DNA from 3 places in the Pseudomonas sp. S1_E05 genome. Region 3 is predicted to be linked to each of the others. Evidence: predicted binding sites of a transcription regulator. Region 3 holds the regulator's gene; each other region holds the start of a gene.

What was found. The regulator sigma-54, encoded in region 3, starts transcription at its own class of promoters, with help from an activator protein. The targets are predictions, from matches to a motif close to ANTGGCATNNANNTTGCTNT.
Region 1: a site for sigma-54 is predicted at 1,078-1,097, ahead of glnA (type I glutamate--ammonia ligase). Genes of this name have one in related genera too.
Region 2: a site for sigma-54 is predicted at 1,742-1,761, ahead of AB4N33_RS14365 (flagellar basal body rod protein FlgF). Genes of this name have one in related genera too.

The regions. Positions count from the first base shown of each region.
Region 1 is NZ_JBFRHM010000001.1:4,403,731-4,407,006, forward strand. Features, by position in the region: gene thiI (tRNA uracil 4-sulfurtransferase ThiI) at 1-863, opposite strand, end outside; gene glnA (type I glutamate--ammonia ligase) at 1,192-2,598, shown strand; gene AB4N33_RS20210 (DUF4124 domain-containing protein) at 2,895-3,276, shown strand, end outside.
Region 2 is NZ_JBFRHM010000001.1:3,108,532-3,111,807, forward strand. Features, by position in the region: gene flgH (flagellar basal body L-ring protein FlgH) at 1-63, opposite strand, end outside; gene flgG (flagellar basal-body rod protein FlgG) at 116-901, opposite strand; gene AB4N33_RS14365 (flagellar basal body rod protein FlgF) at 947-1,687, opposite strand; gene rffA (dTDP-4-amino-4,6-dideoxygalactose transaminase) at 1,879-3,024, opposite strand; gene AB4N33_RS14375 (metallophosphoesterase family protein) at 3,076-3,276, opposite strand, start outside.
Region 3 is NZ_JBFRHM010000001.1:3,807,570-3,810,845, forward strand. Features, by position in the region: gene lptB (LPS export ABC transporter ATP-binding protein) at 1-607, shown strand, start outside; gene AB4N33_RS17715 (RNA polymerase factor sigma-54) at 790-2,283, shown strand; gene hpf (ribosome hibernation-promoting factor, HPF/YfiA family) at 2,356-2,664, shown strand; gene ptsN (PTS IIA-like nitrogen regulatory protein PtsN) at 2,677-3,141, shown strand; gene rapZ (RNase adapter RapZ) at 3,144-3,276, shown strand, end outside.

The DNA.
Region 1 (3,276 bases), 600 kb from region 3:
GTGACCAGGGCGTCGATATGCAGTCGATCAGCAATCTGCGAGGAAGCGCGCAACATCATACGCTTCAATACTACGCCCATATGACTGTTATCGACTTTGCCGAGAATTTCGCCCAACACTTCCTCGAACGGCACACTGACAAATAACACGCGTTGCGAGCTGCCGTACTTCTTCCAGATGAAATGCGCGACTTCCATGACGCCCAATTCGTGGGCACGACCGCCCAGGTTAAAGAAGCAGAAGTGGGCCATCAGCCCACGACGCATGATCTGGTAGGCCGCAACCGTGGAGTCGAAACCGCCGGACATCAGCACCAACGTCTGCTCCAGCGCACCCAGCGGATAACCACCGATGCCAGTGTGCTGGCTGTGGATGACAAACAACCGTTGGTCGCGAACTTCGATACGGACTTCGATTTCCGGCTTTTTCAGGTCGATGCCGGCGGCACCGCACTGACGGCGCAACTGGCTGCCGACATATTTTTCGATATCGATCGAGCTGAACGGGTGCTTGCCGGCGCGCTTGCAGCGCACCGAGAAGATTTTCCCGGCCAGTGCATCACCGTAGTGCTGCTTGCACTTTTCGACGATGTCGTCGAAATCGCCCAGTGGATATTCGTCAATCTGCAGGAAGTGCGCGATGCCCGGCATGCAGCTCAGGCGCTCGCCCATCTCTTTCAGGGCCTTTGGGTCTTCTACGCGGGTGTCCAGCTCGAGGTTGTCCCACACGCCGTTCACCACCACAGCCGGGTCCAGGTCACGGAGCACGGCACGGATGTTTTTGGCCAACTGACGGATGAAACGCGTCCGGACAGGTCGGCTCTTGATGGTGATCTCGGGAAAGACTTTTACGATTAGTTTCATGAAAACAGCGCGCGCAGGGCCAGCCGAAAAAGGGGGGCGCGGATTATAGCGGAAATTGCTCAAGGTTTAACCAGTTAATGTGCAGAAGGTTTTGCGCGCACCAAAACAGGTCGTTTTCGATTGAAAGCGCCACATTGTAGGGCGATATTTTCCCGGCTTGGCGGCTTGAAGCCTTTATAAGCGTGAATTTGGGGCAAAAAACCCATGCTGGGGCACTGGCATGCAATTTGCTCCCTTGTGAGGCAGGTTGCCTTGGCAGAGTATTCGCGCCGGCATCACAAACATTATGGGCATCCACTACCCGCCCTAAGCCACCCCGGAGGACAGTATGTCGAAGTCGGTTCAACTCATTAAAGATCATGACGTCAAGTGGATTGATCTGCGCTTCACGGACACCAAAGGCACCCAGCACCACGTGACCATGCCAGCACGCGATGCGCTGGATGAAGACTTCTTCGAAGTCGGCAAGATGTTCGACGGCTCCTCCATCTCCGGCTGGAAAGGCATCGAAGCTTCCGACATGATCCTGATGCCGGATGATGAAACCGCCGTCCTGGACCCGTTCACCGAAGAGCCGACCCTGATCCTGGTCTGCGACATCATCGAACCTTCGAGCATGCAAGGCTACGACCGCGACCCACGTGCGATCGCCAAGCGCGCCGAAGAGTACCTGAAGTCTACCGGTATCGGTGACACCGCGTTCGCAGGTCCGGAGCCAGAGTTCTTCATCTTCGACCAGGTGAAGTTCAAGTCCGACATCTCCGGCTCGATGTTCAAGATCTACTCCGAGCAAGGTTCGTGGATGTCCGACCAGGACATCGAAGGCGGCAACAAGGGTCACCGTCCTGGCATCAAAGGCGGCTACTTCCCGGTTCCACCGTTCGACCACGACCACGAAATCCGTACTTCCATGTGCAACGCGCTGGAAGAAATGGGCCTGACCGTCGAAGTTCACCACCACGAAGTGGCGACTGCCGGCCAGAACGAAATCGGCGTCAAGTTCAACACCCTGGTGAAGAAAGCCGACGAAACCCAGACCCTGAAGTATGTCGTGCACAACGTTGCCGACGCTTACGGTCGCACCGCCACCTTCATGCCGAAGCCTCTGTACGGCGACAACGGTTCGGGCATGCACGTACACATGTCCATCTGGAAAGAAGGCAAGAACACCTTCGCAGGTGAAGGTTATGCCGGTCTGTCCGACACCGCCCTGTACTTCATCGGCGGTATCATCAAGCACGGTAAGGCCCTGAACGGCTTCACCAACCCGGCTACCAACTCCTACAAGCGTCTGGTTCCAGGTTTCGAAGCTCCGGTCATGCTGGCCTACTCGGCTCGCAACCGTTCCGCTTCGATCCGTATTCCTTACGTGTCGAGCCCGAAAGCCCGCCGTATCGAAGCACGCTTCCCGGATCCGGCAGCCAACCCGTACCTGGCGTTCGCTGCACTGCTGATGGCTGGCCTGGACGGCATCCAGAACAAGATCCACCCTGGCGACGCAGCTGACAAAAACCTGTACGACCTGCCGCCTGAAGAGGCCAAAGAGATCCCACAAGTTTGCGGCAGCCTGAAAGAAGCCCTTGAAGAGCTGGATAAAGGTCGCGCGTTCCTGACCAAAGGCGGCGTGTTCTCCGACGACTTCATCGACGCCTACATCGCCCTGAAAAGCGAAGAAGAAATCAAGGTTCGCACCTTCGTACACCCACTGGAATACGAGCTGTACTACAGCTGCTGATCCGGTAGCGCCTGCGCAAGCGGCGTGACGAAAAAAGAGAGGCCTCCTTCGGGAGGCCTTTTTTTTGCCCGCTATTCAATGGCACATGGAGAACCCTGTGGGAGCGGGCTTGCCCGCGATTGCGACCTGCCTGACACAGAAGACGCTGGATTTTCCGACGCCATCGCGGGCAAGCCCGCTCCCACAGTTTTTATCTGCGTGTGATTCGGGAAATCACTTCACAGTGTTAACGGTTTGAGATAACCACCCACCCTGACCTATGCTGCAACCCAATGCTTTCATTTCTGGTCGAGCTCATGGGTCGTGGTTTCTTTTGCATCCTGCTGTTGATCGCCCTGCCCGCCGCAGCGCAGATCTACAAGTACACCGATGCTGCCGGCAACACCGCCTACAGCAATCAACCGCCCGATGGCGTGAAGGTACAGCCGGTCGAACTGCCGCCCCTCAATCGCGTCGAGCGCCAGGCGCCAGTCGCGCCATCAGCCGAGGCGTCGAGCAGCGAACGACCGCTCAGTACGTACGAGGTGCTGGAGCTGACCCATCTGCCGACCACCGAAGCCCTGCGCGCCAACAATGGCACCTTCACCGTCAATGTGCTGATCAAGCCCAAGCTGCAAGGCGCACACTTATTCAGGCTGTTGCTGGACGATCAGCCCTATGGCCAACCGAGTAACGTGC
Region 2 (3,276 bases), 700 kb from region 3:
GCCGACGCACCCTGCCAATGCGGCGACCCCACTCAGTGCCAGGACAGATACAAAGCGATTCATGACCCTACCTCACGGTGTAGCAGGCGACCTCAGGGCCGCCTCATAGACTTGATTACAGATTCTGCGTTACGAACGAGAGCATCTGGTCGGCGGTGGAGATCACCTTGGAATTCATCTCGTAGGCGCGCTGAGTGGTGATCATGTTGACCATTTCTTCAACGGTGCTGACGTTGGACGTTTCCAGGGTGTTCTGCAGCGTGGTACCGAAACCGGCCAGACCAGGAGTGCCGACTTGCGGCGCGCCGCTGGCAGCGGTTTCCAGGAACAGGTTGTTACCCACGGCTTGCAGGCCGGCCGGGTTGATGAAGTCGGCGGTCTGCAGGTTACCGATTACCTGGGAGGCCGGGTTGCCGGCGACCGTGATGGACACGGTACCGTCCTTGCCCACAGTGAAGGTCTGGGCATCGTTCGGAATGACAATGGCCGGCTCCAGAGCGAAACCGCTGGCGTTGACGATCTGGCCATTGGAATCGAGGTGGAAGGTGCCGTCACGGGTATAGGACGTGGTGCCATCCGGTTGCAGGATCTGGAAAAAACCGCGGCCGTCGATGGCCATGTCCAGCGGCTGCTCGGTGGTTTGCAGGCTGCCGGCATTGAAGTTTTTCTGGGTGCCGACGATCCGCACACCGGTACCCAGTTGCAGACCCGAAGGCAGTTCGCTGTCCTGGGTCGACTGGGCGCCTGGCTGACGCTTGATCTGATACAGCAGGTCCTGGAATTCGGCACGGTCACGTTTGAAACCCGTGGTCGACACGTTCGCCAGGTTGTTGGAAATGGTGGTCAGGTTGGTGTCCTGGGCGGACAGACCGGTTTTGGCAACCCATAGAGCCGGAAGCATTCGATTCTCCTCGTGCGCCTGTTTTACGGCGCGACGTTCTGATAATTAGCTGATCTGCAAGACCCGAGCCATGGCCTGGTCGTCTTCTTTGGCGGTGTTCATCATCTTGACGTGCAGCTCGAACTGCTTGGCCAGCGCCAGCACCGAAGTCATTTCTTCCACGGCGTTGACGTTGCTCGACTCAAGGAACCCGGACACCAGTTTGACGTTGGCATCGGCTTGCGCCGGCTGACCGTCCTTGGTGTGAATGGAGCCATCCAGGCCTTTGGTCATGTTCTTGAAGTCCGGGTTGACCAGCTTGATGCGGTCGACCTCGGCCATCACGCGTGGACCTTCGCCCATCGCACGAATGCTGACGGTACCGTCCTCGCCAATTTCAATCTGCTGCTCGGGCGGCACGGAGATAGGTCCGCCGTTGCCCAGCACGGGCATACCGTTGCCGGCGCGCAATACGCCCAGGGCATCAATGTTCAGGCTGCCGGTGCGCACATAGCTTTCACCGCCATCCGGAGTCTGAACGGCGAGCCAGCCATTGCCCTGCACCGCGACGTCGAGATCGCGACCGGTCTGCACCAACGAACCCGGGGAGAAGTCGGTGGCGGGACGCTCTGACATGGCAAACGCACGCGCCGGAAAGACGTCACCGAACACCGGCATCGAACGGGCCTGCTCCAGGTCCCGCTGGAAACCATTGGTGGAGATGTTCGCCAGGTTGTTCGCGTGAGCCTTCTGCGCCAGTGCATTCTGGCTGGCGCCGGTCATTGCCACATAAAGGTACTTGTCCACACTCTTTCCTCTGCATGCCGGGCGTTTGCCGCCCACTGCTGTATTACTGAGCCTCAAGCAATTTGCAGACCAACTTTGTTTCAGCGGCGTTGGAGCCGCTAAACAAAGGGGTTGAAGGGATCAGGGGGAGACAGGGGAATCTATCGAAGACGAAAAACCGGCGGTGTCATGCCGGTAAGAGGCAAGGACCGTCAGACCCTTGCCAGCGCACTGCGCAGAACACCCACGACCTGGTTCTGTTGCTCCCCGGACAAACCAAGCCATAGAGGCAATCGCAGCAAGCGCTCGGAATATCCATCGGTCACTTCCATGGAGCCATGCACACGGCCATAACGCCTCCCGGCAGGCGAAGAATGCAGCGGCACGTAATGAAACACGGCATAGATGGCCTGTTTCTTCAACTCGTCGAGCACCCGTTGACGATCAATACCCGGGGCGAGCAGTACGTAGTACATGTGCGCGTTGTGCTGACAACCTTCAGGCACTATCGGGCGACGCAACAAGCCATCGCGTTCGAATTCCGCCAGGGCCGCATGATAGTGCTCCCAGATCGCCAGTCGGCTATGGGTAATGGCTTGAGCTTCTTCCAGTTGCGCCCAGAGGAAAGCCGCGATCAGTTCGCCAGGCAGAAACGAGGAGCCGACCTCTTGCCAGGTGTATTTGTCGACCTCGCCGCGAAAGAACCGGCTGCGATCGGTGCCTTTCTCGCGGATGATCTCGGCTCGCAATGCCAGCTCGGGATCGTTGACGAGCAATGCCCCACCCTCTCCCGAAATGACGTTCTTGGTTTCATGAAAACTGAACGCCCCAAGGTCGCCGATGCTGCCCAGGGCACGACCCTTGTAGGTCGACATTACGCCTTGCGCGGCGTCTTCGACCACCGCCAGCCCATGCTTGCGCGCAATCGCGAGAATTGCATCCATCTCGCAGGCTACGCCTGCGTAGTGCACCGGTACGATCACTTTGGTCCGTGGCGTGATGGCTGCCTCGATCAGGCGCTCGTCCAGGTTCAGGGTATCGGGACGAATGTCGACGAAAACCGGCACCGCGCCACGCAACACAAAAGCATTGGCCGTGGAAACGAAGGTAAAGGAAGGCAGGATGACTTCGTCGCCCGGCTGAATGTCCAGCAGGAGGGCCGCCATCTCCAGTGCCGCAGTACACGAGTGCGTGAGCAATGCCTTGTTGCAACCAGTATTGGACTCCAGCCAGCGGTGACAATGCTTGGTGAATGGACCATCACCGGCAAGCATGTTACCGAACTTGGCCTGGGCGATGTAATTCAGCTCCTTGCCAGTCATGTGAGGCCGGTTGAAGAATATCTTTTCTTTGCTCATTGCGAACTTCCCTGGGTGGGCATAGTAATTAGTGGCGCAAGACACAACGTCTCAAAGTGTGCTGATTCGGCCACCTATCTGAGTGCCCTTATCAAGATTCTCATAGAAGTACGGAGTGAAGCCGGCCTTCTTCATCGCTTGCTGGGTTTCACCGATGTCGTATTCAATTCGGTACAGCTCGAATGCTTCGCCGTCCCAGGTCGCGAAACCTGCTCGAGCATCACCGTCCCGGGGCTGGCCCACCGAACCGGG
Region 3 (3,276 bases):
CGGCAAGACCACCTGCTTCTACATGATCGTTGGCTTGGTCCAGGCCGATCAGGGCCGCGTCCTGATCGATGACCTCGACGTCAGCCACCAGCCGATGCACGGCCGCGCAAAAGCCGGTATCGGCTATCTGCCGCAGGAAGCGTCGATCTTTCGCAAGCTCTCGGTCGCCGACAACATCATGGCGATCCTCGAGACCCGCAAGGAACTCGACAAGGCCGGCCGTCGCAAGGAATTGGAAAGCCTGTTGCAGGAATTCCACATCAGCCACATCCGCGACAACCTCGGTATGAGCCTGTCCGGTGGTGAACGCCGCCGCGTGGAAATTGCTCGCGCCCTGGCGACCAGCCCGAAATTCATCCTGCTCGACGAACCTTTCGCCGGCGTGGACCCGATCTCGGTCGGTGACATCAAGCAGATCATCCATCACCTCAAGGCCAAAGGCATTGGCGTGCTGATCACCGACCACAACGTCCGTGAGACCCTGGATATCTGCGAAACCGCCTACATCGTCAACGATGGCCAACTGATTGCCGAAGGTGACGCTGAAACCATCCTGGCCAACGACCTGGTCAAGGAAGTGTACCTGGGCCACGAGTTCCGCCTTTAAGCGTCGAGGTCCCTGGCTGATCTACCGAGCGCTTGTATCAATAAAAAATCAAGGCTTTTTTATTGTTACAGCGCTCTAGGCAAACGCTGCTGTTTCAGGCATATAATTTGCTTATGTTTGGCGCTTCGGCGCCCTGTAGTGGATGGCGCATGTGCGCCGGAAAAAGGTGTTAAGCCCCTGCCATGAAACCATCGCTAGTCTTGAGAATGGGCCAGCAGCTGACGATGACACCGCAGCTGCAACAGGCCATCCGCCTGCTCCAATTGTCGACCCTGGACCTGCAACAGGAAATCCAGGAGGCCTTGGAGTCCAATCCGATGCTCGAACGCCAGGAGGAAGGCGACGACTTCGACAACACCGACCCGATGGCCGACAACGTCGAACAGAAGCCCACCCCCGACACTCAGGAAACCTCCTACCAGGAAAGCGCGCCGACGGTCGACAACCTCGAAGAAGGCGACTGGAACGAGCGTATCCCCAACGAACTGCCCGTCGACACCGCCTGGGAAGACGTCTATCAGACCAGTGCCAGCAGCCTGCCCAGCAGCGATGACGACGAGTGGGATTTCACCACCCGCACATCGGCCGGCGAAAGCCTGCAAAGTCACCTGCTGTGGCAGTTGAACCTGGCACCGATGTCCGATACCGATCGTTTGATCGCCGTGACCCTGATCGATTGCATCAACAATCAGGGCTACCTGGACGAAACGCTCGAGGAGATCCTCGAAGCCTTCGATCCGGAACTGGACATCGAACTGGACGAAATCGAAGCCGTCCTGCACCGCATCCAGCAATTCGAACCTGCCGGCATCGCCGCCCGAAACCTGGGTGAGTGCCTGCTGCTGCAACTGCGCCAGCTCCCCGCCAAGACACCCTGGCTGGCAGAGGCCAAGCGTCTGGTCACCGACTACATCGACCTGCTCGGCGGCCGCGACTACAGCCAGCTGATGCGCCGCATGAAGCTCAAGGAAGACGAACTGCGCCAGGTGATCGAGCTGGTGCAAAGCCTGAACCCGCGCCCGGGCTCGCAAATCGAGTCCACCGAAGCCGAATACGTCGTCCCCGACGTCATCGTACGCAAGGACAACGAGCGCTGGCTGGTGGAGCTGAACCAGGAATCGGTGCCACGCCTGCGGGTCAACGCCCAGTACGCCGGTTTCGTGCGCCGCGCCGACACCAGTGCCGACAACACCTTCATGCGCAATCAGTTGCAGGAAGCGCGCTGGTTCATCAAGAGCCTGCAGAGCCGAAACGAAACACTGATGAAAGTAGCCACCCAGATCGTCGAGCATCAGCGCGGTTTTCTGGAGTACGGCGACGAAGCGATGAAACCGCTGGTGTTGCATGACATCGCCGAAGCGGTGGGCATGCACGAATCGACGATATCCCGCGTGACGACGCAAAAGTTCATGCATACCCCGCGGGGTATTTATGAGCTGAAATACTTTTTCTCCAGCCATGTCAGCACCTCCGAAGGCGGTGAATGCTCGTCCACGGCGATCCGCGCGATCATCAAAAAACTGGTAGCGGCGGAAAATCAGAAAAAGCCGTTGAGTGACAGCAAGATCGCTGGTTTACTGGAGGCACAAGGCATTCAGGTGGCTCGCCGCACCGTCGCCAAGTACCGTGAATCCCTCGGGATCGCGCCTTCGAGCGAACGCAAGCGGTTGATGTAGGGCCACGCCACAGCGTTCCAGTGGCAAACATTTGTTTGCCGCTTTATGCACTGGCAACGAAGGAGAAGCTGTATGCAAGTCAACATCAGTGGACACCAACTGGAAGTGACCGAACCTCTTCGCACCTACATCGGCGAAAAACTCGATCGGCTGGAGCGACACTTCGACAAGATCACCAATGTCCAGGTCACGATGACCGTCGAAAAGCTCAAACAGAAAATCGAAGCCACCTTGCATATTCCTGGCGGTGAAGTGGTCGCCAACGCGGAACATACCGATATGTACGCGGCCATCGACGCACTGACCGACAAGCTGGATAAACAACTCAAAAAGCATAAGGAAAAGACCCAGAGCCTCCTCCAGGGCGCAACCGGTCGTTAACACTCCCTACCCATGATCCGACTTGAAAGCATACTGACCCCCGGCCGTTCCCTCGTGAACGTGCCGGGCGGCAGCAAAAAGAAAGCCCTTGAGCAAATTGCCAACCTGATCGCACGGGAAGTCCCCGATCTGGAGATGCAAGATGTCTTCGAGGCACTGATCGCCCGTGAAAAACTCGGCTCGACCGGTTTTGGCAACGGCATCGCCATTCCGCACTGCCGGCTCAAGGGTTGCACCTCGCCCGTCAGCGCCTTGATGCACCTGGATGCACCCATCGATTTCGACGCCATCGACGGCGCGCCGGTAGACCTGTTGTTTGTGCTGCTGGTCCCGGAAGCTGCTACCGATGCGCACCTTGAGTTGCTCCGCCAGATCGCCAGCATGCTCGATCGCAAGGAAGTCCGTGATCGCCTGCGCAGCGCCGCGAGCAATGAAGCCTTGTATCAGGTTGTCCTGGACGAGCAAAACGGGCACTAATCATGCGCTTGATCATCGTCAGTGGCCGCTCCGGCTCAGGTAAAAGTACCGCGCTCGATGTGCTCGAAGACAACGGCTACTACTGCATCGACAACCTGCCCGCCGGGCTGCTGCCGGAACTGGCTGAACGCGCGC